DNA from 3 places in the Streptomyces sp. NPDC087845 genome. Region 3 is predicted to be linked to each of the others. Evidence: predicted binding sites of a transcription regulator. Region 3 holds the regulator's gene; each other region holds the start of a gene.
The links. Region 3 encodes HrcA, which represses chaperone genes, less so after heat shock. Its sites were predicted from a motif close to TTNGCACTCNGNNNNNCNGAGTGCNAA; they were not measured.
Positions count from the first base shown of each region.

Region 1 (9,871 bases), on a different contig from region 3:
TCAAGGAGAACATCGGCAAGGCGGTCGAACCGGGCGGCAGCCCCGCGAGGACGCTGGGACGGATCGCACGGGACGCGACGGCGGCGGAGGGCGCCGAGTAGCGCAGGACGCGAGCGGAGGGCGGACGAAGGACACCGGGCACCGGAGCACGGAGCGGCCGGGGGAACGGGTGGCGGCTCCCCGGCCGGGCGATAGGTTGGCTGATGTGACCACCTCCTCGAACGGCCCCGGCACCGCGGACGGCCCCGGCGGCCTCTCCGACCGGGACCGTGCCGTGCTCGCCGTCGAGCGGCAGTCGTGGGCCGGGCCCGGGGCGAAGGACCGCGCGATCCGCGAACGGCTCGGCATCTCGCCGACGCGCTACTACCAACTGCTCAACGCGCTCCTCGACGACCGCCGGGCCCTGGAGGCCGACCCCGTGACGGTGAACCGCCTGCGCCGCGTACGGGACGCGAAGCGGGGGCGCCGCTGAGGGGGCGTGTCCGGGCCGCCGCTGCGGTGAGCGCGTCCGGGCTGCTGCTGCGGTTTTCGCCCCGCGACATCAGGCCCCTCGGTGATCGAGGAGCGGCGGTCCGGGGGCGGCGCCCCTGGGAAAGCCCGCCACAGGCCCCCGGCGCCGCGTCGCCGCTATAGGCTCGCCCCATGGGCAGCAACCCGCACGCACCCGCGCCGAGCGAGACCCCGTCCGAGCTCCCCACCCCCACCACCCCAGCCGGCCGAGAAGCCCTCGACGCGATCCTCGCGCGCCCCGACCGCGCCGTCGTCGCGCTCGATTTCGACGGCACCCTCGCGGACATCGTCCCCGACCCGGAGCAGGCCCGAGCCCACCCCGGCGCCGTCGACGCGCTCGTCGCGCTCGCTCCGAAAGTGGCCTCCATCGCCGTGATCACCGGCCGCCCGGCCGGCGTCGCGGTCCGGCACGGCGGCTTCGCCGGAGTACGGGGACTGGACCACCTCGTCGTCCTCGGCCACTACGGCGCCGAACGCTGGGACGCCGTGACCGGCACCGTCCGCACCCCCGCCCCGCACCCCGGCACGGCCGCGGTCCGCGCCGAACTCCCCGGTGTGCTCGACCGGTTCGGCTCATGGCACGGCACCTGGATCGAGGAGAAGGGCCAGGCGCTCGCCGTCCACACCCGCCGCGCCGCCGACCCGCAGGCCGCGTTCGAGGCCCTGCGCGAACCCCTCGGCGAGCTCGCCGCCCGGCACGGACTGATCGTCGAACCGGGCCGCCTGGTCCTGGAGTTGCGCCCGCCGGGCATGGACAAGGGCGTGGCGCTCGCACGCTACGTACGGGAGACGGACGCCGAGTCCGTCCTCTACGCGGGCGACGACCTGGGCGACCTCGCCGCGTACGCCGCCGTGGAGAAGCTCCGCACCGAGGGCCCCGACGGCATCCCCGGCCTGCTGGTGTGCAGCGGCAGCGCGGAGGTGCCCGAACTGGCCGAACGCGCGGACCTGCTGCTCGACGGCCCGGGGGCCGTCGTCGCCTTCCTGGCGGCGCTGGCCGAGCGCGTCTGACGGCTCACTCCCGCCGCAACGCGTCCAGCTGGTCGAGGAACCACTGCTGCGGCGGGAGCGCCACCGCCGCCGCGGCCAGCCGTTCGGTGCGCGCGGCCCGTTCGTCGTCCGCCATCGTGAGCGCCTCGTGCAGCGCCGCGGCCGTCGCGGACACGTCGTACGGGTTCACCACGACCGCGTCGCTGCCCAGCTCCTCGTACGCCCCCGCCTCCCGCGACAGCACCAGCGCGCAGCCGTGGTCGGAGACGACCGGGATCTCCTTGGCGACCAGGTTCATGCCGTCGCGGATCGGGTTGACGAGCGCCACGTCGGCCAGCCGGTATGCGGCGAGCGAGCGGGCGAAGTCGTCCTTGACGTGCAGCACGACCGGCGTCCAGCCCGCCGTGCCGTACGCGGCGTTGATGTCGTCGGCGACCTGCCGGACCTCGGCCGTGTAGTCGCGGTACACCGTCAGGTCCTGCCGCGAGGGGTAGGCGAAGGCGACGTGGACGACGCGCTCGCGCCATTCGGGCCGCTCGTCCAGGAGCGCGCGGTAGGCGAGCAGCCCGCGCACGATGTTCTTGGACAGTTCCGTCCGGTCCACTCGTACGATCGTCCTCCGCCCGGGGCCGACCTGCTCCCGCAGCGCCGCCATCCGCTCGTCCACGTCCGCCTCGTGCGCGCGCCGGCGCAGGAAGTCCGCGTCCGCGCCGAGCCCGTGCACCCCGACCCTGGTCCGCCCGGTGCCGCCCAGGATCTGTGTGCAGCAGTCGATGAAGGCGTCCGCCCAGCGCCGGGTCAGGAACGCCGCCCGGTCCGCGCCCAGGATGCCGTGCAGCAACTGCTCGGCGATGTCGTCGGGAAGCAGGCGGAAGTAGTCGACGGGCGCCCACGGGGTGTGCGTGAAGTGGCCGATTTGCAGGTCGGGGCGGAGCTCGCGGAGCATGCCGGGCACCAGCGCCAGGTGGTAGTCCTGCACCAGCACCGCCGCGCCGGGACCCGCCTCCGCGGCGAGCGCCTCGGCGAAGGCCCGGTTGTACGTCTCGAACGACGCCCACTGCCGCCGGAACTCCGCGTCGAAGACCGGCTCCAGCGGGGTCTGGTACAGCAGGTGGTGGATGAACCAGAGCACCGAGTTCGCGATGCCGTTGTACGCGTCCGCGTGCACGGCCGCGTCGATGTCGAGCATCCGCACGCCCGGCTCACCGACCCCGCGCCGGACCGCCTCCCGGTCCCCGTCACCGAGCGCGGCGCACACCCACAGCTTGTCCTTGACGGCGCTCAGCCCGGAGACGAGCCCGCCGCCGCCCCGTTTCGCGTCGAGTGACCCGTCGGTGCCCAGCGCGTACGACACCGGGCCGCGGTTGGACGCGACGAGGACCTGGGCGGCGGGCTGGGCTTCGTGCTCGGAGACCATGTTGCGGAATCTAGCCCGATCACGAACCGCCCAAACGTGCGAAGTCGGGTCACGTCAGGCCGCGCGGCGTGAAATGTACTCCTCGATCTCGCGCATCGGCGGCCGCTCCTCGGTGTCCACCGCATGGGTGTGCGGTACGAAGCCGTCCTCACCGCGCTCGAACTGGGTGAGCGAAGGCCGTACCAGGTGCCCGCGGGACAGCCGGAGCTGGGCGGTCCGGTAGATCGCCGCCGCCATTCGGCCGAGCGCCTGACCGTCCTGGTGGCGGTGCTTGCGCACCCCCACGTCGACCTGGGCCAGCGCGTCCAGGCCCACCGTGTGCAGCGCGTCGACCAGGAGACCCAGTTCCACCCCGTAGCCGACGGGGAAGGGCAGCTGTTCGAGGAGGGAGCGGCGTACGGCGTACTCGCCGCCCAGCGGCTGGACGAAACCGGCCAGCTGCGGCCAGTGCATATTGAGCAGCGGACGGGCCACCAGCTCGGTGACGCGGCCGCCCTGCCCCGCGGTGTCGCCGAGCGGCCGGTCGTACATCGCCTTGACGAACCGCACGTCCGGATCGGTCAGCAGCGGGCCCACGATGCCGGAGACGAAGTCGGCCGAGAAGTCCTTCAGGTCGGCGTCGACGAAGCAGACGATGTCACCGCCGGTCACCAGGAGCGACCGCCACAGCACCTCGCCCTTGCCGGGCACGGCAGGTATCCGGGGCAGTATGTCGTCCCGGTGGACCACCCGCGCGCCGGCCTCCCGGGCCGCCTTCGCGGTGGCGTCCGTGGAACCGGAATCGATCACCACGAGTTCGTCGACCAGCTGGACCTTCTCCATCAGCTCGCGCCGGATCGTCGCGACGATCGCGCCGACCGTCGCCTCCTCGTTCAGCGCGGGCAGCACGACGCTCACGCTCCCGCGGCCCGGTTCCTTGGCTGCGAGGAGCCGGTCCAGCGGGCGGTCGGCGACCGACCAGGAACGCCTGGCCAGCCAGCGTTCGACCTCTTCCAGCACGGTCGATACTCCCTGTATGTGATCCATCTCGCGGTTCGGACGACTATCTCAACTGTCCGCTGCTTCGGTTACAGTCTTGAACAACGCGGATGGCCGTCGCATGTCGGGGTCAGTCCGCCAATAAATGCCCGGATCGTGGATCCGGTGCCACAGCGCTCATCCAGAGGGACTGAGGGAACGGCCCGTTGAAGTCCCGGCAACCCTCCTGCCGACCGCGAGGTCAGGTAGGGAAGGTGCCAATTCCGTCTCGTGGCGAAATGCGCCGCGAGGAAGATGAGGAGAAAGGGCCTCGCCTCCATGGCTGCGCAGACTGTTGCAGTAAGCACCAATTCTTCCACCGGCGCTGACGCCGAGACCGGCACCGTCGATCTGGGCCCCGCCGCGGCGCTTTCCTGCCGGGAGTGCGGCGAGCGTTTCGAGCTCGGCCCCCTTTTCGCCTGCGCGTCGTGTTTCGGGCCGCTCGAAGTGGCGTACGACCTGCCGAGCGGCTCCCCCGACGAGCTGAAGAAGCGCATCGAGGCCGGACCGAACAACATCTGGCGTTACGCGCCGCTGCTGCCGGTCCCCGCCGATGTCGCGGACAAGCCCAACATCAACCCCGGCTTCACCAAGCTGGTCAAGGCCGACAACCTCGCCCGTGAGCTGGGCGTCACCGGCGGCCTGTACGTCAAGGACGACTCCGGCAACCCGACGCACTCCTTCAAGGACCGGGTCGTCGCCATCGCCGTCGAGGCCGCCCGCGCCTTCGGATTCACCACCCTCTCCTGCTCCTCCACCGGCAATCTCGCCGGTGCGGTGGGCGCCGCCGCCGCCCGCGCCGGTTTCCGCTCCTGCGTGTTCATCCCGCACGACCTGGAACAGGGCAAGGTCGTCATGGCCGCGGTGTACGGCGGTGAGCTGGTCGGCATCGAGGGCAACTACGACGACGTCAACCGCTTCTGCTCGGAGCTCATCGGCGACCCGCTCGGCGAGGGCTGGGGCTTCGTCAACGTCAACCTGCGCCCCTACTACGGCGAGGGCTCCAAGACCCTGGCCTACGAGATCTGCGAGCAGCTCGGCTGGCGGCTGCCCGACCAGATCGTCATCCCGATCGCGTCCGGCTCGCAGCTCACGAAGATCGACAAGGGCCTCCAGGAGCTGATCAAGCTCGGTCTGGTCGAGGACAAGCCGTACAAGATCTTCGGTGCCCAGGCCGAGGGCTGCTCCCCGGTCTCCACCGCCTTCAAGGCCGGACTCGACGTCGTACGGCCCCAGAAGCCGAACACCATCGCCAAGTCCCTGGCGATCGGCAACCCGGCCGACGGCCCGTACGTCCTGGACATCGCCCGCCGCACCGGCGGCGCGGTCGAGGACGTCGACGACGAGCAGGTCGTCGACGCGATCAAGCTGCTGGCGCGCACCGAGGGCATCTTCGCGGAGACGGCCGGCGGGGTGACGGTCGGCGTGACGAAGAAGCTCATCGAGGCCGGTCTGCTCGACCCGGCGCTGACCACCGTCGTCCTCAACACCGGTGACGGCCTCAAGACCCTGGACGCGGTGGCCGCCACCTCGCAGGCGACCGCGACGATCCGCCCGAGCCTGGACGCGTTCCGCGCCGCCGGCCTCGCCACCAGCTGACCACCCGAGACCGAAGAGAGGCACCCGCCATGAGCGTCAAGGTCCGCATCCCCACCATCCTCCGCACCTACACGGGCGGCCAGGCCGAGGTCCCGGCGGAGGGCTCGACCCTCTCGCAGGTCATCGAGTCCCTGGAGCAGAACCACCCGGGCATCGCCGCGCGCGTCCTGGACGACCAGGGCAAGCTGCGCCGCTTCGTGAACGTGTACGTCAACGACGACGACGTGCGCTTCGAGGGCGGCCTGGAGACGGCGACGCCGGACGGCGCCGGCATCTCGATCATCCCGGCGGTCGCGGGCGGCTGCTGACCCCCTGTCCGGTTTCACGGCGTTATCGGAATTGCCCCCTCTGCGAGAGAAGCGGAGGGGGCAATTCTGCATGGTTGAGCGCGGTACAGTGTGGGAAGTCCCCCCAGCTGCCCGTACCGCCCGCATACGAGAATGCGCCCGGTCGCGACAAGAAGCAGCCAAAGTGCTCGATCTCCTTGCGCCATAAGTCGCCTTTGCCCGGCCCGACTTGCCCTGGAATCTCATGAATCCCTCATATTCGGGCGTTCGGTGCTGCCCAGAATTCTCGTCCGATTGACCTGTTGCAGAGGGCAGTTGGGCAGATACATTCGGCCGCGGTCGACGCGTTCCGGCGCACACACCCTCTCCTGTCGGAGGGTGAGTTCTGACCCGGGTCCGCGAAGTGCGGTCCTGTGCAAGGGCCAGTAATAGGGGAGTTAGGCATGGCTCAGGGCACCGTCAAGTGGTTCAACGCGGAGAAGGGGTACGGCTTCATCGCGGTCGACGGTGGTGCGGATGTTTTCGTCCACTACAGCGCGATCCAGATGGACGGGTACCGCACCCTCGAAGAGGGTCAGCGAGTTGAATTCGAGATCTCGCAGGGCCAGAAGGGGCCGCAGGCGGACATGGTCAAGCTCGCCGTCGGCTGAGCTCGACGCGGTCGGCCAACGACACTACTCACGCACGGAGGGTCCGTACCCCTGGGGTACGGGCCCTCCGTGCGTCCGTGCGTCCGGGGCCGCCCGGGAGGGGGCGTGGTTGTCCACATCCCGAGGGGGACGCTTGCACTCTCCGGGGTCGAGTGCTAATCATTGGCGTTAGCACTCTCCAGGTGAGAGTGACAGAACTTGGACCGGGCCGGTGAGGCCCGCAGGTCCGGTGGGGCAAGGAACCACCGGTCACGCAGGCCGTCCGTCGCGGGCGCCACTCGGTCCGGAGAAATCCACCCCTGTCCGGGAGGACCACTTCACATGGCCAAGATCATCGCGTTCGACGAGGAGGCCCGGCGCGGTCTCGAGCGCGGCATGAACCAGCTCGCCGACGCCGTCAAGGTCACCCTTGGCCCCAAGGGTCGCAACGTCGTCCTTGAGAAGAAGTGGGGCGCCCCCACGATCACCAACGATGGTGTGTCCATCGCCAAGGAGATCGAGCTGGAGGACCCGTACGAGAAGATCGGTGCGGAGCTGGTCAAGGAGGTCGCCAAGAAGACGGACGACGTCGCCGGCGACGGTACGACCACCGCCACCGTTCTCGCCCAGGCGCTCGTCCGCGAGGGCCTTCGCAACGTCGCCGCGGGTGCCAACCCGATGGCCCTCAAGCGGGGTATCGAGAAGGCCGTCGAGGCCGTCTCCGCCGCCCTCCTGGAGCAGGCCAAGGACGTGGAGACCAAGGAGCAGATCGCTTCGACCGCCTCCATCTCCGCCGCCGACACCCAGATCGGCGAGCTCATCGCCGAGGCCATGGACAAGGTCGGCAAGGAAGGCGTCATCACCGTCGAGGAGTCCCAGACCTTCGGTCTGGAGCTGGAGCTCACCGAGGGTATGCGCTTCGACAAGGGCTACATCTCGGCGTACTTCGCCACGGACATGGAGCGCATGGAGTCGTCCCTCGACGACCCGTACATCCTGATCGTGAACTCGAAGGTCAGCAACGTGAAGGACCTCCTTCCGCTGCTGGAGAAGGTCATGCAGTCCGGCAAGCCGCTGCTGATCATCGCCGAGGACGTCGAGGGCGAGGCCCTGTCGACCCTGGTCGTCAACAAGATCCGTGGCACCTTCAAGTCCGTCGCCGTCAAGGCTCCGGGCTTCGGTGACCGCCGCAAGGCCATGCTCGGCGACATCGCCATCCTCACCGGTGGCACCGTCATCTCCGAGGAGGTCGGCCTCAAGCTGGAGAACGCCGGTCTCGACCTGCTCGGCCGCGCCCGCAAGGTCGTCATCACCAAGGACGAGACCACGATCGTCGACGGTGCCGGTGACAGCGACCAGGTTCAGGGTCGCGTCAACCAGATCCGTGCCGAGATCGAGAACTCCGACTCGGACTACGACCGCGAGAAGCTTCAGGAGCGCCTCGCGAAGCTGGCCGGCGGCGTGGCCGTCATCAAGGCCGGTGCCGCGACCGAGGTCGAGCTCAAGGAGCGCAAGCACCGCATCGAGGACGCGGTGCGCAACGCCAAGGCCGCCGTCGAGGAGGGCATCGTCGCCGGTGGTGGCGTGGCTCTGCTCCAGGCCTCGGCCGTCTTCGAGAAGCTGGAGCTCTCGGGTGACGAGGCGACCGGCGCCAACGCCGTCAAGCTGGCGCTGGAGGCCCCGCTCAAGCAGATCGCCGTCAACGGTGGTCTCGAGGGCGGCGTCGTCGTCGAGAAGGTGCGCAACCTGGCCGTCGGCCACGGTCTGAACGCCGCGACCGGCGAGTACGTCGACATGATCGCCGAGGGCATCCTCGACCCGGCGAAGGTCACGCGTTCCGCCCTGCAGAACGCCGCGTCCATCGCCGCGCTGTTCCTCACCACCGAGGCCGTCATCGCCGACAAGCCGGAGAAGGCCGCCGCGGCCGCTCCGGGCGGCATGCCGGGCGGTGACATGGACTTCTGATCCTGACGGATCGGTAGTTCCTGTACAGCTTTGCCGCATCGCCCCCGGGACCATCAGGTCCCGGGGGCGATGTCGTTTCCGTCCCGGTCGGCGCTTCGGGCCGACACTCCCGGACGGCATCCTCGGACGGGGCTCCCCGGCGGGCCGCGGCACGGCGCGCCCACGGTGCCCGCCGGAGCACCGTGGGCGCGTGATACCGCGGCCCGCCTTCGTACGCGCGCCCGACTTCCCGACTTCCCGGCTCCCGGGCTCCCCGGTCCGGTGGGGCGCCGGGCGCCGTGCGGAAGGCCCTACGGGAGCCGGTCGAGAAGCCAGGTGCAGAGCTCCTGCGTCACGAGGGTGTGCCCCTCGTTGCGGGACGCGAGCCTGAACTCGTCCAGCCCGCTGTCCTCCTGCGGGAGTGCGGAGATGTTCGCGTACAGCTCCTCGTCCGTCTCCAGACCGCGGATGTCGACCGCGCTGACGGCCGGCACGAAGCAGTGCGAGCGGATCCGTACGTCGGTCTTGAACCCGAGGACGGGGCTGAGGGCGTTGAAGGCGTCGGCGAGGATGCCGAAGCCTTCCAGCGAGCCGCCGGGCGCACCGTCGATGGACGGAAGTCCGGACCTGTGCACCTCGTTGGTCTTCAGCGTCACCACCCGCAGTTTCGCGACGAGTTCGTTGTCGCCCGGCGTCTGGGTGTAGAGCTTGGTGCCCAGGACCGAGAGCCCCTTGCCCTCCAGAGCCAGTTCGCCCGGACGGACGTCGGTGCCGACGCCGTCGCCCGTGCCGTTGGCGACGCCGATCAGCCGCGGCCGGCGCGGCCACTCGCCGACGGCCTGCATCTCGGCGAGGAACGCGGCGCGCTCGTCGCTCCGGTCCGGCGTCCCGTCCCACTTCTCGATGTGCCGCCACAGCAGCTGGCGCGCGGCCGGGCTGTTGATCTGGTCGGAGAACCGGCTGTCGAGATCCTTGATGTAGTGCGCGAACGCCTGGAGCGCGATCGGGATCCAGGCGCCGCGGTGGGGGCTGTCGTACGAGAAGTACAGAGCGGTCTGGTGGTCGATGTCCTGGCTCTCCATCTTGGCCAGTGCGTGCCGGGTGACGAGCCCGCCCATGCTGAATCCGCCGACGGCCAGCGGTGTGTCGCCCTGCCGCTCCGCGACGGCCTGCATGATCGCGGCCTGCGCGGTCTTGGAGTTGTCCAGAATTGACGCACTGCGCTCATGGAAGCCGAGAAGGATGACGTCGTGTCCCCGGCGGCGCAGCTCGCTGATGAGCGCGTAGTCGCCGAACTCCATGATCTCCCAGGAGAAGTCCAGGCTGCTCGGCCCGGTGTTGAACCCGTCGGCGAAGATCACGGGGCGTACCAGGCCCGGGTTCCCTTCGCCGTAGTAGACCCAGGCGGTGCCGCCCGGCAGATCCCACACGGTGCTGGGCGGCAGCGGCAGGGCACCGTGCGGCTCGGCGTCCAGACG
Region 1 is NZ_JBIUVC010000001.1:970,980-980,850, reverse strand. Features, by position in the region: gene ACIOMQ_RS04560 (extracellular solute-binding protein) at 1-101, shown strand, start outside; gene ACIOMQ_RS04555 (DUF3263 domain-containing protein) at 206-472, shown strand; gene otsB (trehalose-phosphatase) at 643-1,521, shown strand; gene ACIOMQ_RS04545 (trehalose-6-phosphate synthase) at 1,526-2,917, opposite strand; gene ACIOMQ_RS04540 (glucosyl-3-phosphoglycerate synthase) at 2,972-3,916, opposite strand; SAM riboswitch class I at 4,070-4,196, shown strand; gene thrC (threonine synthase) at 4,214-5,533, shown strand; gene ACIOMQ_RS04530 (MoaD/ThiS family protein) at 5,563-5,841, shown strand; gene ACIOMQ_RS04525 (cold-shock protein) at 6,264-6,470, shown strand; gene groL (chaperonin GroEL) at 6,792-8,414, shown strand; gene ACIOMQ_RS04515 (esterase/lipase family protein) at 8,705-9,871, opposite strand, start outside.
Region 1: groL (chaperonin GroEL) is a predicted target of HrcA. The motif match lies at 6,603-6,629, and genes of this name have one in related genera.

Region 2 (9,871 bases), on a different contig from region 3:
ATCGGCCAGTACTTCACCGACGACATCAAGAAGAAGCTGCTGCCGCAGGCGGTCGAACTGACGACGCTCGGCGGCAAGAGCTGGGCCGTCCCGTTCGACGCCTCGCCGCAGTCGTTCTTCTACCGCAAGGACCTGTTCGAGAAGTACGGCGTCGAGGTCCCCAAGACCTGGGACGAGTTCCGCAAGGCCGCCGAGAAGGTCAAGAAGGCCGACAAGAAGGCCCGCATCGGCACCTTCTTCCCCGACGACCCGAGCACGTTCCAGGCGATGTCCTGGCAGGCCGGCGCCCAGTGGTACAAGCCCGAGGGCGACACCTGGAAGGTCGAAACGGCCGACGCGGCCACCAACAAGGTCGCCGACTACTGGCAGGGTCTGCTCGACGACGACCTGATCCGCTCCAACGCCTCGTTCAGCCCCGAGTGGACCAACTCCCTCAAGAACGGCGGCACCGTCGGCTACCTCGGCGCCGCCTGGGGCGCGGGCGTTCTCAAGGCCACGCTGCCCGAGCAGAGCGGCAAGTGGGGCGTCGCCCCGATGCCCAGCTGGGACGGCAAGGCGGCCAGCGGCATGCTCGGCGGCTCCACCTTCGCGGTGACGAAGACCAGCAAGAAGGCCGCGGCCGCGGTCGAGTTCGCCACCTGGATGTCGACCACCGAGGAAGGCATCAAGGCCCGCATCGAGTCCGGCACGTCGAGCGCCTTCCCGGCCGCGGCGGCGCTGCGCCCGGTGGCGAAGAAGTCCTTCGACGCCGGCTTCTACGGCGGCGAGGACATCTACCAGGTGTTCGAGGGCGCCGCGACGTCCATCGGCCCGAACTGGACCTGGGGCCCGACGACCGGCACCACGAACATCACCATGAAGGACCAGTTCGGCAAGGTCGCGAGCGGCGGCACCACCATCAAGGACGCCGTGAAGGCCGGGCACGACGCCACGGTCGCCGAGCTGAAGAGGCGCGGTCTGAAGGTCGAGGACGCAGGCTGATGAGACGCGCCCGGACGACCAGAGCCGCCGCCATCCTGCTGGGGCCCTTCTTCGTACTGTTCACCGTGGCCATGGTGCTGCCGATCGGATACGCGGTCTGGCTCAGCCTGTTCACCGAGAAGCAGTCCGGTCTGGGCTTCGGCGGCACCGAGACCGTCTTCAGCGGACTCGACAACTACACGGCGGCCCTGGGCGACCGGGCGTTCCGCGAGGGCTTCGGCGTACTCCTCGGATACTGCCTGTTCTACATTCCGCTGCTGCTCATCGGGGCCCTCGCCCTCGCCCTGCTGCTGGACTCCGCACTGGCCCGCGCCCGCCGGTTCTTCCAGCTCGCGCTCTTCCTGCCGCACGCCGTGCCCGGCATCATCGCCGCGCTGATCTGGGTCTACCTCTACACACCCCAGCTCAGCCCGGTGGTCAACGCCATGGAGTCCGGCGGCATCGGATTCGACTTCTTCTCGCCCGAAGGCGCCCTCCCCTCCATCGTCAACATCGCCCTGTGGGAGTGGCTCGGCTACAACATGGTGATCTTCTATGCCGCGTTGCAGGCCATCGACCGCTCCGTACTCGAAGCGGCCACGGTCGACGGGGCCGGTGCCTGGCGCGTCGCACTCAGCATCAAGGTCCCGTTGATCCGCGCGTCGGTCGTGATGGTCGCGCTGTTCACGGTCATCGGCTCGCTCCAGTTGTTCACCGAACCGCTGATCCTCAACAAGGGGACCGGTTCCGCCGTCTCCTCCACCTGGACGCCGAACATGTACGCGTACACCGCGGCCTTCGAGCGCAACGACTACGGCCTCGCCGCGGCCTCCTCCATCCTGCTGGCGCTCACGGCCGCGCTGCTGTCCTTCGTCGTCACCCGCTTCACCGGCCGGAAGGGCAAGAAAGCATGAACTCCCCCGCCTCCCGCGGCCGCTGGATGTCGAAGACCGCGGTCAACGGCTTCCTCCTGCTCGCCGTCGTCTACATGCTCTTCCCCCTCGTCTGGCTGGTCACCGCCGCCACGAAGGACACCGGCGGACTGCTCGCGGGCAACGCGTTCTCCTTCGAGGGCTTCAACCTCGGCGAGAACCTGTCGAACCTGGCCTCCTACGGCGACGGCATCTACTTCCGCTGGTACCTCAACAGCCTCTTCTACGCGGGCGGCGGGGCGATTGTCTGCTCGCTGATCTGCGTCGCCGCGGGATATGCCTTCGACAAGTACGAATTCCGGGGCAAGGAGAAGCTGTTCGCCCTTGTGCTGATGGGCGTGCTCGTCCCCACGACGGCGCTCGCCCTGCCGATGTATCTCCTGGCCTCCAAGACCGGCCTGGTCAACACCTACTGGTCCGTGCTGATCCCGGTGCTCGTCAACCCGTTCGGCGTGTATCTCGCCCGGGTGTTCAGCACCGGCTACATACCGAACGAGGCCCTGGAGGCCGCCCGTATCGACGGAGCGGGCGAGCTGCGCGTCTTCTGGTCCATCGGGCTGCGCATGGTCATGCCGGGCTTCGTGACCGTCTTCCTCTTCCAGTTCACCGCGATCTGGAACAACTTCTTCCTCCCCCTCGTGATGCTCTCGGACCGCAAGCTCTTCCCGCTGAGCCTCGGTCTGTACTCCTGGAACACCAACACCCACGGCGAGCCGAGCTTCTATCCGCTCGTCGTCACCGGCTCCCTCCTCGCCGTCATCCCCCTGATCGTCGCCTTCGTCTCGCTCCAACGGCACTGGAAGGCCGGTCTGACCGCCGGCAGCGTCAAGTGACTCTCGCGCGAGCCCTGAGGAGTACGAGTTCCACCATGCCCCACGCCACTGACAACCGGCCGACCGCCCTGCTCGCGATGGCCCCCGGCATCGACGCGCGCCTCCTCGCCGACCGCCACCGCACCCGGCTGGCCGCCCTCACCCGCACCGACCCGCACCTCGTCGCCCACGACCTCGCCGACCCGACACCCGAGGTGGCCGCCGCGCTCGCCGATGCCGAGGTGCTGTTCACCTGCTGGGGCGCGACGCCGCTCACCACCGAGGTGCTGGCGGCCGCGCCCCGGCTGCGGGCCGTGGTCCACGCGGCCGGCTCCGTGAAGCACCACATCACGGACGCCTGCTGGGAGCGCGGGATCGCCGTCACCTCGGCGGCCGGCGCCAACGCGCTGCCGGTCGCCGAATTCACGCTCGCCGCGATCCTGTTCGCGAACAAGCGCGTCCTGCACTCCGCCGACCGCTACCGCGCGCTGCGCACCGAGCACGACTGGCTCGCGGAGCTCGACGGCTCCGGCAACTACCGGCGCACGGTCGGCGTCGTCGGCGCCTCGCGCATCGGCCGCCGGGTGATCGAGCTGCTACGCCCCTTCGATCTGGACGTCCTGCTGTACGACCCGTACGTGGACGGTCCGGAGGCAGCGCGGCTCGGTGTCCGGCTCACCTCGCTCGACGAGCTGTGCGCGAGCAGCTCGGTCGTCTCGGTGCACGCGCCGCAGCTCCCGGAGACGCACCATCTGATCGGGGCGGCGCAGCTGTCTGCCATGGCGACCGGGGCGACCCTGATCAACACGGCGCGGGGTTCGCTGGTCGACGAGGACGCGCTGCTGCCCGAGCTGACGAGCGGGCGGCTGCACGCGGTGCTGGATGTGACGGAGCCCGAACTCCCGCCTGCGCACTCGCCGTTGTACGACCTGCCGAATGTGCTGCTCACTCCGCATGTCGCGGGCTCGCTGGGCGATGAGCTGCACCGGATGGCCGACGAGGCGCTGGATGAGCTGGAGCGGTACGTGCAGGGGCGGCCGTTCGCGGATCCGGTCGTGGCGGGAGTGCTGCCGCACTCGGCGTGACGCCGGGCGGGCTGAAGGATCCCGCGGTCGCCGGGGCGAGCCCGACACGGTCCCGACGCCCCCTGGCGAGCCCGGCGCGGCCCCTCGGGCGGGCCCAACGCCGTTCCCCGGGCGGGCCCGGTGCCGCCCCCCGGGCAGTCCCGACGCTGCCCTCCCCCGGGCGGACCCGGTACAGCCCCCCATCGAGCCCGATACGGGCCGCACGTGCCGAGGCCCGGTACCCCGCGACGGGGTACCGGGCCTCAGTGGCTGGGTGGAGCTGTGCGTCAGTGCGAGTGACCGTGGCCGCCGTGACCGGCCTCGGCCTCTTCCTCGGCCGGCTTCTCGACGACCAGCGTCTCGGTCGTGAGCAGCAGCGACGCGATGGACGCGGCGTTCTCCAGCGCGGAGCGGGTGACCTTGACCGGGTCGATGACGCCGGCCTTCACCAGGTCGCCGTACTCGCCGGTCGCGGCGTTGAAGCCCTGGCCCTTGTCGAGCTCGGAGACCTTCGAGGTGATGACGTAGCCCTCAAGGCCGGCGTTCTCGGCGATCCAGCGCAGCGGCTCGACGGCGGCGCGGCGCACGACCGCGACACCGGTGGCCTCGTCGCCGGTCTTGTCGAGGTTGCCCTCCAGGACCTTGACGGCGTGGACCAGAGCGGAGCCACCACCGGAGACGATGCCCTCCTCGACCGCGGCGCGGGTCGCGGAGATGGCGTCCTCCAGACGGTGCTTCTTCTCCTTGAGCTCCACCTCGGTGGCGGCACCGACACGGATCACGCACACGCCGCCGGCCAGCTTCGCGAGGCGCTCCTGGAGCTTCTCGCGGTCCCAGTCGGAGTCCGTGGCCTCGATCTCGGCCTTGATCTGGTTGACCCGGCCCTTGACGTCGCCGGGCTCGCCGCCGCCGTCCACGATCGTCGTGTCGTCCTTGGAGACCGTGACGCGGCGGGCGGTGCCCAGCACGTCCAGACCGGCCTGGTCGAGCTTGAGGCCGACCTCCTCGGCGATGACGGTCGCACCGGTGAGGGTGGCGAGGTCGCCGAGCATGGCCTTGCGGCGGTCACCGAAGCCCGGGGCCTTCACCGCGACGGCGTTGAAGGTGCCACGGATCTTGTTGACGACCAGGGTCGACAGGGCCTCGCCCTCGACGTCCTCGGCGATGATCAGCAGCGGCTTGGAGCCACCGGCCTGGATGACCTTCTCCAGCAGCGGGAGCAGCTCCTGGATCGAACCGATCTTGCCCTGGTGGATCAGGATGTACGGGTCGTCGAGGACGGCCTCCATACGCTCCTGGTCGGTGACCATGTACGGGGACAGGTAGCCCTTGTCGAAGGCCATGCCCTCGGTGAAGTCGAGGTCCAGACCGAAGGTGTTGGACTCCTCGACGGTGATGACGCCGTCCTTGCCGACCTTGTCCATCGCCTCGGCGATGAGCTCGCCGACCTGCGGGTCCTGCGCGGAGAGCGCGGCCACGGCGGCGATGTCGGTCTTGTCGTCGATCGGGCGGGCGGTCGCGAGGAGCTCCTCGGACACGGCCTTGACCGCGGCGTCGATGCCCTTCTTCAGGGCGGCCGGGGACGCACCCGCGGCGACGTTGCGCAGACCCTCGCGGACGAGCGCCTGGGCCAGCACGGTGGCAGTGGTCGTACCGTCACCCGCGACGTCGTTGGTCTTGGTCGCCACCTCCTTCACCAGCTGGGCACCGAGGTTCTCGTACGGGTCGTCGAGCTCGACCTCGCGCGCGATGGTGACACCGTCGTTGGTGATGGTGGGAGCGCCGAACTTCTTGTCGATGACGACGTTGCGGCCCTTGGGGCCGATCGTCACCTTGACCGTGTCGGCAAGCTTGTTGACGCCGCGCTCAAGGGCGCGACGGGCGTCCTCGTCGAACTTCAGGATCTTCGCCATGGGAGCTGAGCTTTCCTCTCGAACGAACTGCGCCCCCGACCGCCCGGCTGGTTAGTTCGCAGGGGGCCAGGGGCGCAGAACAGAAAACGTGGGTGAATTACTTCTCGATGATCGCGAGCACGTCGCGAGCCGAGAGGACGAGGTACTCCTCGCCGTTGTACTTCACCTCGGTGCCGCCGTACTTGCTGTAGAGCACGACGTCGCCGGTCTTGACGTCGAGCGGAAGGCGCTCGCCGTTCTCGAAGCGGCCCGGGCCCACGGCCAGGACGACGCCCTCCTGGGGCTTCTCCTTGGCGGTGTCCGGAATGACCAGGCCGGAGGCCGTGGTCTGCTCGGCGTCGAGCGGCTGGACCACAATGCGGTCCTCGAGCGGCTTGATCGCAACCTTGGTGCTGGCGGTCGACACGATCCGGTCTCCCCCTTCGGAGATCTCACGGGGTAACAGTCTTGGGGTGGCGACCAGGTGGATCCGTCGTCGCGGGTGCCGGACCTGCCAGTCGCACAGTACTGCTGGCACTCTCCAGTGGTGAGTGCCAGCACCGAGACTATGACCGCGATTAGCACTCGGTCAAGCGGAGTGCCAATCCAGCCAGTCGTGGCGTCGGGAAATCCCCGTCGGCGCGCGGTGTCGGCGGGGGCCGGCCGCAGGCAACGGTCCGGACACCATGGGGACAACGCGGGGACGGACCGCACCGTTCCGTACGACCGTGGGTTCATGCTCGAACCTCCGTACCCACCGCCGCCGGGCTCTCCCTCGCCGCGCCCCTCGGCCGCACGGGACTCCCCGCCCGCGGCGAGCGGCTGCCTCGACGTGCTGCTGGGTCTGCTGCTGGTGGTTCTGGAGGGGCTGGTCTGCGCGGCCGCCGCCTACTGCCTGGCCTTCGCGCGGTGGGACCCCGGCGGACAGGAGCCGGCGGGGCCGCCGCCGATGGACTGGACGCCCGTCCTCGTCTTCGGCGGGATCGCCGCGGCGGTCTGCCTGATCGCCGCGGCACTGATCCGCGCGGGCCTGCCGCGGGCGGGGGCGATCCAGATCCTGGTGGCTCTGCTGCTGTGCGCGGTGACGGTGCTGACCGGGCACGAGGACTACCGCCGCTCGCACCCGGCGCCGGCCTCCACCCCTTCGGACGGTCCCGGCCGGTCCGGCCACCAGTGCCTCAGCGGCGGCGACAACCACGAGTGCCTGGACTCCGGCGGCTGATCGCAGGCGATGACGACCAGCGACCCCGGCGCCCCGTGATCACCGTGATCACCACGCTCACCGTGATCACCACGCTCACCGTGCGGACGCGCCTGCGAACGCGCCTGCGGGCCCGCCGCAGGGGTCGGCCGGGGGTGGGCCACCCTCTGTGCGGCCTTGCGGCCCAGCCGTTCGATCGGGTCCACCGACTGCGCGCACCCGGCGATGGCGGTCAGGAGCGCACCGGCCGCCAGCAGTCCGGCGAGCGCCCGGTACGCCCTTCTCATACGTAGTCCTCCAGCCGGGCCACGGCGTACCCCTTGTCCGTGACGGTCTTCATGACCGCGCGGACCAGGTCGGCCATGCCGGCACCCCATTCCTTCGGGCCCCGGAAGTGCGTGAGGATGATGTCGCCGGGGTGCAGGTCCTGGTCCTCCTCGCGCCACTCCATGTGGTCCGGAAACGCCTCCGCGTTCCAGAGCGGCACGGCCTTGATGCCGCAGGACTTGGCGATCCGGAGCGTGTCGCCGTTGTAGTTGCCGTACGGCGGCCGGAAGAGGGTGGGGCGCTTCCCGAACTGCTTCTCGATGATGGCCTGCTGGTCGCAGATCTCGCGCTTCTGCTCGCGGTGGGAGAGACCGGGCAGGTAGGGGTGGTTGAGCGTGTGGTTGTTGAGACCGGTGCCCAGCCGCTGCGCCTCCCCGAAGTATCCGTAGTTGTCGCGCACCTCGTAGTCGCTGAGGAAGGCGCTGTACGGGATGTCCAGCTCGTCCATCATCTGGAGCAGTTCGGGGTCCTTCTCGGCGCCGTCGTCCATCGTCAGGAAGACGACCCGGTCCTTGGTGGGGACGGTGGTGAAGACCGGCGGCAGGGAGTCGTCGCCGCCCTTCACCTCGAAACCCTTCCGGGTGGTGAGGTGCGGTTTGACGGCGGGCGGCGGGGGCGCGATCAGCGGGGGCCGGGCCAGCCGCCATTTCTTGGCGAGGGCCGCGCGTACGGCCGGGCGGAGTTTCGCGTTCTCGTAGGACCCGACGGGCGCGCGGCCCGGCCCGCCCGGCCGCCCGGGGCCCGCCATCTGCCCGGGACCGCCCGGATGTCCGGCGGAGGGCCGGACCCGGTGTTCGATGTCGGCGTCGGCCCGGCCGCCGGCCCCGGAGGCGCAGCCGGAGCCGACGGCGGCGATCAGGAGCGCGGCCAGGACCGCGCGGGCCGGCCGGTACCCGCCGGGGCCCCGTCCGCACCCGGGTCCCCACGCACCCGATTCGCCGTAATACATGACCAATTCTTCCTTTTGTCGTACAAGTTGCATGGAGTCGCATCCTGCCAGCACCGGCGAGGCGCTCCGGCCCGACACCGCGGCCGGGTCCACCGGTCAACCCGGCTGGCTCACAATGGGACGGGTGAACGCTCTCGCCCCGAACACTCCGCACGGCCCGAACGACCCGTCGGGCACCCACGGCCGGCCGGCCGGCACCGACAGCCCCCTGGCCGCCTTCATGGCCCTGCGCACCCCCGAGGGCGCGGCGCTCCTGGACGAGCTGCGGTCGTACGACCCCGCCCAGGAGCTCGCCACCGCCACCCGGCTGCGCCGCACCCACCCGGCCTCCCTGGTCTCGGCGGCGCTGGGGCAGGCGCGGCTGCGGCAGCGGGCGGTGGCGAAGTTCGGCGCCGAGGACGCGTACCGGATGTTCTTCACGCCGAACGGCGTCGAGCAGGCGACCCGTACGTCGGTGGCCACCCATCGCGCGCAGCGGTTCGTGGCGGCCGGCGGGGTGCGGAGCGTCGCCGACCTCTGCTGCGGGATCGGCGGCGACGCGATCGCGCTGGCGCGGGCGGGCATCTCCGTCCTCGCCGTGGACCGCGACCCGCTGACCGCCGAGGTGGCCCGCGCCAACGCCGCCGCGCTCGGGCTGGACGGCCTGATCGAGGTGCGGTGCGCCGATGTCACCGAGATCGACACCTCGCCGTACGACGCGGTCTTCGTCGACCCCGCCCGGCGCGGCGGCAGGGGCAGGATCTTCGACCCCGAGGCGTACTCGCCGCCGCTCTCCTGGGCGACCGGCGCCGCGCTCGCCGCCCCCCGCGCCGCGCTGAAGATCGCCCCCGGCATCCCGCACGAGGCGATCCCGGCGCAGGCGGAGGCCGAGTGGATCTCGGACGGCGGCGATGTGAAGGAGGCGGTGCTCTGGTTCGGCGAGGGCTTCACGCCCGGTTCGTACCGTGCCACCGTGCTCCCGGCCGGCGCCGCCCTCCGGTCCGCGGCCCCGCTGCCCGCCCCGCCCGTAGGGCCGGTCGGCCGCTATCTGTACGAGCCGGACGGCGCCGTCATCCGCGCCCACCTGGTCGCCGACATCGTGGCGCGGTGCGAGGGCCGGCTGATCGACGAGACCATCGCGTACGTCACGAGCGACGAGCCGTACGACTCCCCGTACACCGCCGCCTACGAGATCACCGACCGGCTGCCGTTCAACATGAAGAGGCTGAAGGCGCTGCTCCGGGAGCGAAAGGTCGGCGTCCTGACGGTGAAGAAGCGCGGCTCGGCCGTCGAGCCGGAGGAGCTGCGCCGCAGGATGAAGCTCCAGGGGCCGAACTCCGCGACAGTCTTCCTGACCCGGGTGGCCGGAGCCCCGACCATGCTGATCGGCCACCCGGTGACCGCCCGGCCCACGCGGCCGAAGACGCCTTAGGCCAGGTCGGTCAGGTCCTCGGCGTACACCTGCGAGAGCGGCTGAGGACCCACGTACTGCTGGCAGTTGCACCGGCCCGACTCGAAGCGGACCGGCTTCTTGGACTCGTCCCAGGCCGTCGGCAACTCGACCCGCTCATGGCACTTGCCCTGCTTGTCGTGCTTGGCGAGATGGTGCGTGCAGCCGCAGACCGGCTCCGGCGGCCGGTGGGCCGCTTCGACGGCCAGCCGCTCCTGCTTGGACGCCTCCAGCAGCTCCAGCTTGCGGGTGTGCCGGTTGCGCAGCGCGGTACGGACGTTGTCGACGGCCCATCCGAAGCCGCC
Region 2 is NZ_JBIUVC010000001.1:580,266-590,136, forward strand. Features, by position in the region: gene ACIOMQ_RS02555 (ABC transporter substrate-binding protein) at 1-981, shown strand, start outside; gene ACIOMQ_RS02560 (sugar ABC transporter permease) at 981-1,874, shown strand; gene ACIOMQ_RS02565 (carbohydrate ABC transporter permease) at 1,871-2,725, shown strand; gene ACIOMQ_RS02570 (hydroxyacid dehydrogenase) at 2,761-3,789, shown strand; gene groL (chaperonin GroEL) at 4,056-5,681, opposite strand; gene groES (co-chaperone GroES) at 5,779-6,087, opposite strand; gene ACIOMQ_RS02585 (DUF6234 family protein) at 6,397-6,882, shown strand; gene ACIOMQ_RS02590 (polysaccharide deacetylase family protein) at 7,145-8,137, opposite strand; gene ACIOMQ_RS02595 (methyltransferase domain-containing protein) at 8,253-9,548, shown strand; gene ACIOMQ_RS02600 (hypothetical protein) at 9,545-9,871, opposite strand, start outside.
Region 2: groES (co-chaperone GroES) is a predicted target of HrcA. The motif match lies at 6,239-6,265, and genes of this name have one in related genera.

Region 3 (9,871 bases):
ACGGCCGCGACGAGCTGCGGACAGGACACACCACCCGCCATCGGGGCCTGCACGATCGGATACCGGCAGAGATCGGTCAACACGGATGACATGACCGCATCGTGTCACGTCCCGCCTGCCGTGGCGTGCCCGGCCCGGGTCCCCTTTGTCCTCAAATCTCTGCGCGAACGCCGGACGGGCTCGGTGAGCGAGCCCGTCCGGCGTTAGGGAACGGTGCCGCGGGAACGGTGTGCGAAACCGTCCCCGGGAACCGTCAGCGGCCGTTGAAGGCGTCCTTCAGACGGGAGAACAGCCCCTGCTGTCCGGGCTGGAACTGGCCGGTGGGCCGTTCCTCGCCGCGCATCTTCGCCAGGTCGCGCAGCAGCCTCTCCTGCTCCGGGTCCAGCTTCGTCGGGGTCATGACCTCGACGTGCACGATCAGATCGCCGCGCCCGCCGCCCCGCAGATGTGTGATGCCGCGGCCGTGCAGCGGGACCGACTGGCCGGACTGGGTGCCGGGCCGGATGTCGACCTCCTCCAGTCCGTCGAGCGTCTCCAGCGGCACCTTGGTGCCGAGCGCGCCCGCCGTCATGGGGATGGTCACCGTGCAGTGCAGGTCGTCACCGCGGCGCTGGAACACCGCGTGCGGCAGTTCGTGGATCTCCACGTACAGATCGCCGGCCGGGCCGCCGCCGGGGCCGACCTCGCCCTCGCCCGCGAGCTGGATGCGGGTGCCGTTGTCGACACCGGCGGGGATCTTCACGGTGAGCGTGCGCCGGGACCGGATGCGGCCGTCGCCGGCGCACTCCGGGCACGGGGTCGGCACGACCGTGCCGAAGCCCTGGCACTGCGGGCAGGGCCGCGAGGTCATGACCTGGCCGAGGAAGGACCGGGTGACCTGGGAGACCTCGCCGCGGCCGCGGCACATGTCACAGGTCTGGGCGGAGGTGCCCGGCGCGGCACCCTCGCCGCTGCAGGTCGTACAGACCACGGCCGTGTCGACCTGGATGTCCTTGGTCGTGCCGAACGCGGCCTCGGCGAGATCGATCTCCAGCCGGATCATGGCGTCCTGGCCGCGCCGGGTGCGCGAACGGGGCCCGCGCTGCGACGACGTACCGAAGAACGCGTCCATGATGTCGGAGAAGTTGCCGAAGCCGCCCTGTCCGAACCCGCCCGCGCCACCGCCGCCGGAGGCGGACAGCGGGTCGCCGCCGAGGTCGTAGACCTGCTTCTTCTGCGGGTCCGACAACACCTCGTAGGCGGCGTTGATCTCCTTGAACCGCTCCTGGGTCTTCGGATCGGGGTTCACATCCGGATGCAGCTCGCGGGCGAGCCGCCGGAATGCCTTCTTGATCTCGTCCTGAGATGCGTCGCGGCGCACGCCGAGTACGGCGTAGTAGTCCGTGGCCACTTACGACTCCGCCAGGATCTGTCCGACGTAACGTGCCACTGCGCGTACCGCTCCCATCGTTCCGGGGTAGTCCATGCGGGTCGGTCCGACCACGCCGAGTTTGGCGACTGCCTCGTCGCCCGAACCGTAGCCGACCGCGACGACGGACGTGGAGTTGAGCCCCTCGTGGGCGTTCTCGTGCCCGATCCGTACGGTCATGCCTGAGTCCTTGGCCTCGCCGAGCAGCTTCAGCAGCACGACCTGCTCCTCCAGTGCCTCCAGCACCGGCCGGATCATCACCGGGAAGTCGTGCCCGAAGCGGGTGAGGTTGGAGGTGCCGCCGATCATCAGCCGCTCCTCCGTCTCCTCGACGAGGGTTTCGAGCAGGGTGGAGAGCACGGTGGACACGGTCCCCCGGTCCTCGCTCTCGAATGATTCCGGCAGGTCCTGCACCAGCTGCGGGACATCCGCGAAACGGCGTCCGACGACCCGGCTGTTGAGCCGGGCCCGCAGATCGGCGAGAGAGGTCTCACCGAAGGGGGCGGGGCAGTCGATCATGCGCTGTTCGACCCGGCCGGTGTCCGTGATCAGCACGAGCATCAGCCGGGCGGACGCCAGCGACAGCAGTTCCACGTGCCGCACCGTGGACCGGGTCAGCGAGGGGTACTGCACGATGGCGACCTGCCGGGTCAGCTGCGCGAGCAGCCGTACGGTGCGGCCCACGACGTCGTCGAGGTCGACGGCGCCGTCGAGGAAGTTGTGAATGGCCCGGCGTTCCGGCGACGAGAGGGGCTTGACGCCCGCGAGCCTGTCGACGAAGAGCCGGTAGCCCTTGTCCGTCGGGATACGCCCCGCACTGGTGTGGGGCTGGGCGATGAAGCCCTCGTCCTCCAGCACCGCCATGTCGTTGCGGACGGTGGCCGGGGAGACCCCCAGCTTGTGCCGCTCGGTGAGCGCCTTGGAGCCCACGGGCTCCTCGGTGCCGACGTAGTCCTGGACGATGGCGCGCAGCACTTCGAGTCTGCGTTCGCTGAGCATGGCGCACACCTCCAGCTGTGTTCCTCGGTGGTTCTCGGGCCGTTCCCTGTTTCATTCCCAGGAATCCGCCTGGCACTCTGTCCTCGCGAGTGCCAGCAATCCCCCGGCCAGTGTACGGCGGCCGAGTGGGGACCTAGCAAGGGCGACCGGCCACGCTACCGCGTGACCACGCAGGTCGTTGCCGATAGCGTCCCGGTATGGACGTCTCTTGGGAAGAGTTCGGCTGGGAGCGACTCGGTCACGGAATGGGCCGACGGCGCCTTCCAGGATGGGATGCGACCGTCGCGCTGGTGGTCGGAGCCGATGGTGTGCTGCTCTACGACACCGGATCGACGCTCCGCGAGGGCGCCGAAGTACGTGCCCAGGCACAGGCCCTGCTCGGCCGCAAGGTGACGCATATCGCACTCAGCCACCCGCACTTCGACCATGTGCTGGGCACCGCGGCGTTCTCCGGCGTCCAGGTGTACGGAGCGGTCGGCATGGCGGACCTGCTGAAGTCCGGGGCGGACGCGCTGTACGCCTCCGCGGTCCGCCACGGGCTGTCCGAGCACGACGCGGCGGAGGCCGCCGGCGTGGTGGTGGCGCCCCACCACGAGGTGTGCGGCGAGTGGACGCTCGACCTGGGCGGCCGCCAGGTGCTGCTGGCGAACGTGGGCCCCGCCCACAGCGGCCACGATCTGGTGGCGCTCGTCCCCGGCTCCCCCGCGGTGGTGCTCTGCGGCGACCTGGTCGAGGAGTCCGGCGAACCGCAGGCGGGCCGGGACGCGGTCCCGGCCCGCTGGCCGGCCGCGCTGGACCGGCTGCTGGCGCTCGGGGGCGAGGACGCGGTGTACGTGCCGGGCCACGGGCAGGTGGTGGACGCGGTGTTCGTCAGGGCGCAGCGCGACCGGCTGGCCGCCCTCTTCGGCGTGTCGTGACCTGTTCCCGTCCTATCGTCTTCCGATGCGCAGCTACCAGCCGGACCTGACCCCGCCGTGGAAGAGGTCCGCCCCCGTTCCCGAGGTCCCCGCCGAACCCGATCTGGTCGTGGAGGAGGTCTCCACCGGATTCTGCGGTGCGGTGATCCGCTGCGAGAAGACGGCCCAGGGACCGACGGTGACCCTGGAGGACCGTTTCGGCAAGCACCGGGTGTTCCCGATGGAGGCGCGCGGCTTCCTGCTGGAGGGCCGGGTGGTCACGCTCGTACGCCCGTCGGCGGCCGCTCCCGCACGCCCGGCGCGTACGGCCTCGGGTTCGGTCGCGGTACCCGGCGCGCGCGCCCGGGTCGCGCGGGCGGGCCGGATCTATGTGGAGGGCCGTCACGACGCGGAGCTGGTCGAGCGGGTCTGGGGCGACGATCTGCGGATCGAGGGCGTGGTCGTCGAGTACCTGGAGGGCATCGACGACCTCCCGGCCATCGTGCGCGAATTCTCCCCCGGCCCGGACGCCAGGCTGGGCGTCCTGGTCGACCACCTGGTTCCCGGCTCCAAGGAGTCCAGGATCGCGGCCCAGGTGTCGGACACGGACGTCCTGGTGGTCGGCCACCCCTACATCGACGTGTGGGAGGCGGTGAAGCCGTCGTCCGTGGGGATCACCGCCTGGCCGGTGATCCCACGCGGCCAGGACTGGAAGACGGGCGTGTGCCGCGCGCTGGGCTGGGAGGAGAACACGGGCGCGGCCTGGCAGCGCATCCTGTCCACGGTGCGGTCGTACCGGGATCTGGAGCCGGCACTGCTGGGCTCCGTGGAACACCTGATCGACTTCGTGACGGCGCCCGAGGACAGCCTCCCCGGCGTCTGAGGAGCCGGCCCCGGGGCGGGGGCCCGGCCCCGAGGAGCGGCCCCCGGGGCGGGGTCCCGTGTGCGCCCCGGGCCCGCTCCTCAGGGGGTCGCGTACGCCCCGGGGCCCGTTGCACAGGGGGTCGCGTACGCCCCGGAGCTCGCTCCTCAGGGGCCCGCGTACGCCCCGCCCTCTCAGTCCACCAGGTCGCGTACCACCGCGTCCGCCAGCAACCGCCCCCGCAACGTGAGCACCGCCCGCCCCGCCCCGTACGGCGCCCGCTCCAGCAGCCCGTCCTCCACCGCCCGCTCGGACGCGGCCAGCCCCGCCGGTGCCAGCAGCGACAGCGGACATCCCTCCGCGAGCCGCAGCTCCAGCAGGATCCGCTCGACCCGCCGGTCCTCCGCGGAGAGGATCTCGCGCCCGGCCCCCGGCGACCGCCCCTCGGCCAGAGCCTGCGCGTACGCCCCCGGATGCTTCACGTTCCACCAGCGCACCCCGCCGACATGGCTGTGCGCCCCGGGACCGGCGCCCCACCAGTCGGCGCCGCGCCAGTACAGCTCGTTGTGCAGGCACCGGCCCTCGGGCGTGCGGGACCAGTTCGACACCTCGTACCAGGAGAAGCCCGCCGCCGTCATCGCCTCGTCCGCGATCAGATAGCGGTCCGCGTGGGCGTCGTCGTCGGTCATCGGGATCTCGCCGCGCCGGATCCGCCGGGCCAGCCGGGTGCCCTCCTCGACGATCAGCGCGTACGCCGACACATGGTCCGGCCCCGCGCCGATCGCCGCGGCCAGCGAGGCGCGCCAGTCGTCGTCGGACTCCCCGGGCGTTCCGTAGATCAGATCGAGGTTGACGTGAGCGAAGCCCGCCGCCCGCGCCTCGGCGACACACGCCTCGGGCCGCCCCGGCGTATGCGTACGGTCGAGGATCTTCAGCACGTGCTGCCGCGCGCTCTGCATCCCGAACGAGACCCGGTTGAAGCCGCCCTCCCGCAGCTCGGCCAGATACGCCGGACCGACGGATTCCGGGTTGGCCTCGGTGGTGATCTCGGCATCGTCCGCGAGCCCGAACTCGTCGCGGATCGCCCCCAGCATCCGTACCAGGTCCGCCGCGGCCAGCAGGGTCGGCGTACCGCCCCCGACGAAGACCGTACGGACCTGGCGCGGATCGTCGCCGAGGACCTTGCGGGCCTGGCGGACCTCGCCGATCAGATGGGCGGCGTAGTTGTCCCGGGAGGCCAGCGCACCGCCGGAGCCGCGCAGCTCGGTGGCGGTGTACGTGTTGAAGTCGCAGTAGCCGCAGCGGGTCGCGCAGTAGGGCACGTGCAGGTAGAAGCCGAGCGGCCGGTCGGCGGCGCCTTCCAGGGCATGGCGGGGCAGCGCCCCGTCGTCGGGTACGGGTTCACCATCGGGCAGTACGGAAGGCATACCGCCCATTGTCACCCGCCGCCCGGGACCTCCGAGCCACGCTCGTGATCACAGACGGGGACGCACCCTCGGACCGCCCCGCCCGGCCGCCCCGCCGGGCCGCACCCGGCGGGCCACCGCCTCGGGCCACCGCGCCGGACCGCACCACCGGGCCACCGGGCCACCGCGCCGGGCCACCGCGCCGGGCCACCGCCCCGGGCCGCACCCACCGAGCCCCACCCGGCCGCCCCGCCCTTGCGCTCACCCCGCCTGTAGCACCAGCAGCGCCAGATCGTCATCGGGCGGCCGCTCGGCGAATTCGTGCACGGCCCGCTTGATCCGGTCCGCGATCCCGTCCGCCGACAGGCCGGCGCAGTCCGCCAGCGCTTGGGCCAGGCCGTCCCCGTCGTCGAACATCAGCGTCCCGGAGCGCCGCTCCGTCACGCCGTCGGTCACGCACAGCAGGCTGTCGCCCGGTGCCAGTTCGAAGCTCTGGCTCTCGTACGCGACGTCGTCGAAGATCCCGAGCAGCATCTGCGGCTCGGCAGCCGGGCGCACCTGGCCGTCGGGCCGCAGCAGCAGCGGCAGCGGGTGGCCGGCGCTGGCCACGGTGCAGCGCACGCCGCCGCCGGGCAGCGGCACGAGTTCCCCGTACAGCAGGGAGAGGAAGCGGGACTGCCCGGTGTCCGCCGTCTGCTGGCCGCCCGCCGCGGCCACCATGAGCGCGGCCGCCTCGGCGGCCTCCATCGCATCGTCCAGGAGCAGCCGGTTGAGCCGGTCCAGCACCTCGCCGACGCCGAAACCCTCACGGGCCAGCAGTCGCAGCCAGGGCCGGGCCAGTCCGGTGACGACAGCGGCTTCGGGACCGCTGCCCTGGACATCGCCGAGGACGAAGCACCAGCGGTCGCCGGGGCACGGGAAGATGTCGTAGAAGTCGCCGCCGACGACCCCGTCGTCGCTGGGTTCGTACACCAGTGAGCTGGTGACGCCGGGTATGTCGGCGACCTTGCCGGGCAGCAGCGCGCGTTGCAGGATGCGGCTGATGGTGGCCTGCCGGGTGTAGGCACGGGCGGCTCCGACGGCGAGGCCGACCCGGCGCACGAAGTCCTCGATCAGGGCGGTCACTTCGTCGGGGACGCGGGCCGTGCCCTCCCGGCCGAGGAGGACGGCGCCGAGTGTCCGGCCGCCCGACGTGATCCGGTAGGCGAGAGCGGACTCGGCGTGCTCGTCGGTCTTCTCGCCGTCCTCCTCTCCCCCGGGCCAGGGCATGGAGACGGGCCCGGTGCCCACCCGTTCGGGCAGCCTGATCGGGCCCTGCTCCAGCACCGTGCGCAGCTGTCCGGTCTCGGCCTCGTCGCGGTGCCAGACGCTGGCGAGCCGGGGGACGGCCGCGGGGCCGCCGTTCTCGGGCTCCAGCCAGATCGCGCACCAGTCGGCGAGCCTGGGCACCAGTAACTGTCCGGCGAGCGCCGCCACGATGTCCTCGTCGAGCTGGCCGGCCAGCAGGTCCGAGGCCTCGGCGAGGAAGGAGAGCGCGCCGCGGCCGGCCCAGTCCGCGTCGTCGCGCAGGGCCCGCCGCGCGGTGGGGGCGAGCAGTTCGGCGGCGCGCAGCCCCTGCTGGAATCCGGGCTCGGCGGAGGGTTCGGGGAACGGGTTCCAGTCGTCGACGGGAAGCCGGGCCCAGACGGTCTTGAGGCCGGTGCGGTAGGTGATGCCCCAGCGCTCGGCGAGAGTACCGACGAGCTGGAGTCCGCGACCGTAGTCGGCGGGCCCGGCGGGGACCCCGCTCTCCGCCGCGTCGGCCGGGCCGCCGCCCTCCCGGCGCTCGCTGCGCACGGCGCGCGCCGGGTGGTGGTCGGAGACCTCCAGCACCAGGGCCGCGACCTCGTCCTCGGTGGCCTCCTCCAGCCGGCACAGCAGCTCGACGTTGGTCCCGGCGTGCACGACCGCGTTGGTGACCAGTTCGCTGACGACGACCGCCGCGTCGTCGGCCAGACGCTCGCTGAAGCCCACGGCCGCCGGCAGTCCGAGCCCGGTCCACTCGGTGAGCGCCGCCTCGACGAACCGGCGGCCGGCGGAGGGGGCGAGGAGGTTTCCGGGCAGGGACGTGCGGGCGACGGGCCGTGCATCCGCATGGCCGACGGTGGTGCCGGGACGTTGAACGATGTCCCGCTGCAAGGGAATGGACCCCACGGCGCAGCTCCTGACCTGTTCTCGCTCTGTCTGTTCTCGTTCTGTCTGTCTGATCTCGCTGGGCGCCACTGACGACACCGACAGAGTGACAGATGGACCATGCCCGCAAGCGACGAGTTGCCGAAGTGAGCGGAGAAAATGAGCGGGAAGGAACAGGGCGGTGGTGCCGTGCGGCCGGCCGGGACCGGCCGCACGGCGCCGCGTGCGCCGACCGGTGCGACGGGCTGCGACGCGGTCCGTGACGACAGCCCGTCGTACGCCTCGTACGCCCCTTACGCCTCGCGGGCCCCCGTGTACATGTCGTCGATGAGGCTCTTGTACTCACGCTCGACGACCGGCCGCTTCAGTTTGAGACTGGGCGTCAGTTCGCCGTGCTCGATGTCGAGATCGCGGGGCAGCAGCCGGAACTTCTTGATGGTCTGCCAGCGTTGCAGCCCCGCGTTGAGCCGCTTCACATAGCCCTCGATGAGCGCGACGGCCTGCGGGGTGGCCACCACGTCGGCGTACGACTTCCCGCCCAGGCCGTTCTCGGCGGCCCAGCCGAGGATGGTCGGCTCGTCGAGCGCGATCAGGGCGGTGCAGAAATTGCGGTCCGCGCCGTGCACCAGGATGTTGGAGACGAACGGGCAGACCGCCTTGAACTGTCCCTCGACCTCCGCCGGGGCGATGTACTTGCCGCCGGACGTCTTGATGAGGTCCTTCTTGCGGTCGGTGATCCGGAGGTAGCCGTCCACGGACAGCTCTCCGATGTCGCCGGTGTGGAACCAGCCGTCCGCCTCCAGCACCTCGGCGGTCTTCTCCGGCAGCCCCTGGTAGCCCTCCATCAGACCGGGGCCGCGCAGCAGGATCTCGCCGTCGTCGGCGATCCGTACCTCGGTGCCGGGGAGCGGCTTGCCGACGGTGCCGGTGCGGTAGGCCTCGCCGGGGTTGACGAAGGAGGCGGCGCTGGTCTCGGTGAGGCCGTAGCCCTCCAGGATGTGGATGCCGGCGCCCGCGAAGAAGTAGCCGATGTCGGGGGCGAGCGCCGCGGAGCCGGAGACGCAGGCGCGCAGCCTTCCGCCGAACGCCTCGCGGATCTTGGCGAAGACGAGGGTGTCGGCGACCTTGTGCTTGGCACCGAGCGCGAAGGGTACGGAGGCGGTGCCGGTGTGCCGGAAGTTGTCCTGCGAGACGGTCGCGTACTCGCGGGCGACCCCGGCCGCCCACTGGAAGATCTTGTACTTGGCCCCGCCGCCGGCCCGCGCCTTGGCGGCGACGCCGTTGTAGACCTTCTCGAAGATACGGGGGACCGCGGCCATGTACGTCGGCTGGACCACCGGCAGATTCTCGATGATCTTGTCGACCCGGCCGTCCACGGCGGTGACGTGCCCGACCTCGATCTGGCCGTAGGTGAGGACCTTGCCGAAGACGTGGGCGAGCGGCAGCCAGAGGTACTGGACGTCGTCCTTGGTGATCAGCCCGGTCCCGACGGTGGCCTTGGCCATGTACGACCAGTTGTCGTGCGGCAGGCGTACGCCCTTGGGGCGGCCTGTGGTGCCCGAGGTGTAGATCAGGGTGGCCAGCTGGTCGGCCGTGATCGCGGCGACCCGCTCCTTGACCACGTCGGGGTTCTTCGCCAGGTGCTCGGCGCCGCGGGCCTCCAGATCGGCGAGGGTGAGCACCCAGCCCTCGGGGTCGCCCTCGGCGGGCCCGGCGTCCTCGGGGTCGATGACGACGACATGGGCGAGGTTCGGCAGCTCGGCGCGGCGTTCCCGGGCCTTGGCCAGCTGGCCGGCGTCCTCGGCGATCAGCACCCGGCTCTCGGAGTCGGAGAGGATGAACGCCGATTCCTCGGCGTTGGTCGACGGGTAGATCGTGGTGGTGGCGGCGCCCGCGCACATCACACCGAGGTCGACGAGGATCCATTCCACCCGGGTACTGGCGGCGAGCGCGACCCGCTCCTCCGGCTGCACTCCCAGACCGATCAGCCCGGCCGCGATGGCGTACACGCGCTCGGCGGCCTGCGCCCAGCTCAGCGACTTCCACTCGTCGGGCCCCGCGCCGGCGGCCGACGGGACCGGGTAGCGGTAGGCCTCCTCGTCCGGGGTGGCCGCCACGCGGTCGGCGA
Region 3 is NZ_JBIUVC010000004.1:304,627-314,497, forward strand. Features, by position in the region: gene ACIOMQ_RS13395 (nitronate monooxygenase) at 1-92, opposite strand, end outside; gene dnaJ (molecular chaperone DnaJ) at 254-1,390, opposite strand; gene hrcA (heat-inducible transcriptional repressor HrcA) at 1,391-2,407, opposite strand; gene ACIOMQ_RS13410 (MBL fold metallo-hydrolase) at 2,605-3,324, shown strand; gene ACIOMQ_RS13415 (DUF3097 domain-containing protein) at 3,350-4,186, shown strand; gene hemW (radical SAM family heme chaperone HemW) at 4,360-5,601, opposite strand; gene ACIOMQ_RS13425 (ATP-binding SpoIIE family protein phosphatase) at 5,833-7,749, opposite strand; gene ACIOMQ_RS13430 (AMP-binding protein) at 8,037-9,871, opposite strand, start outside.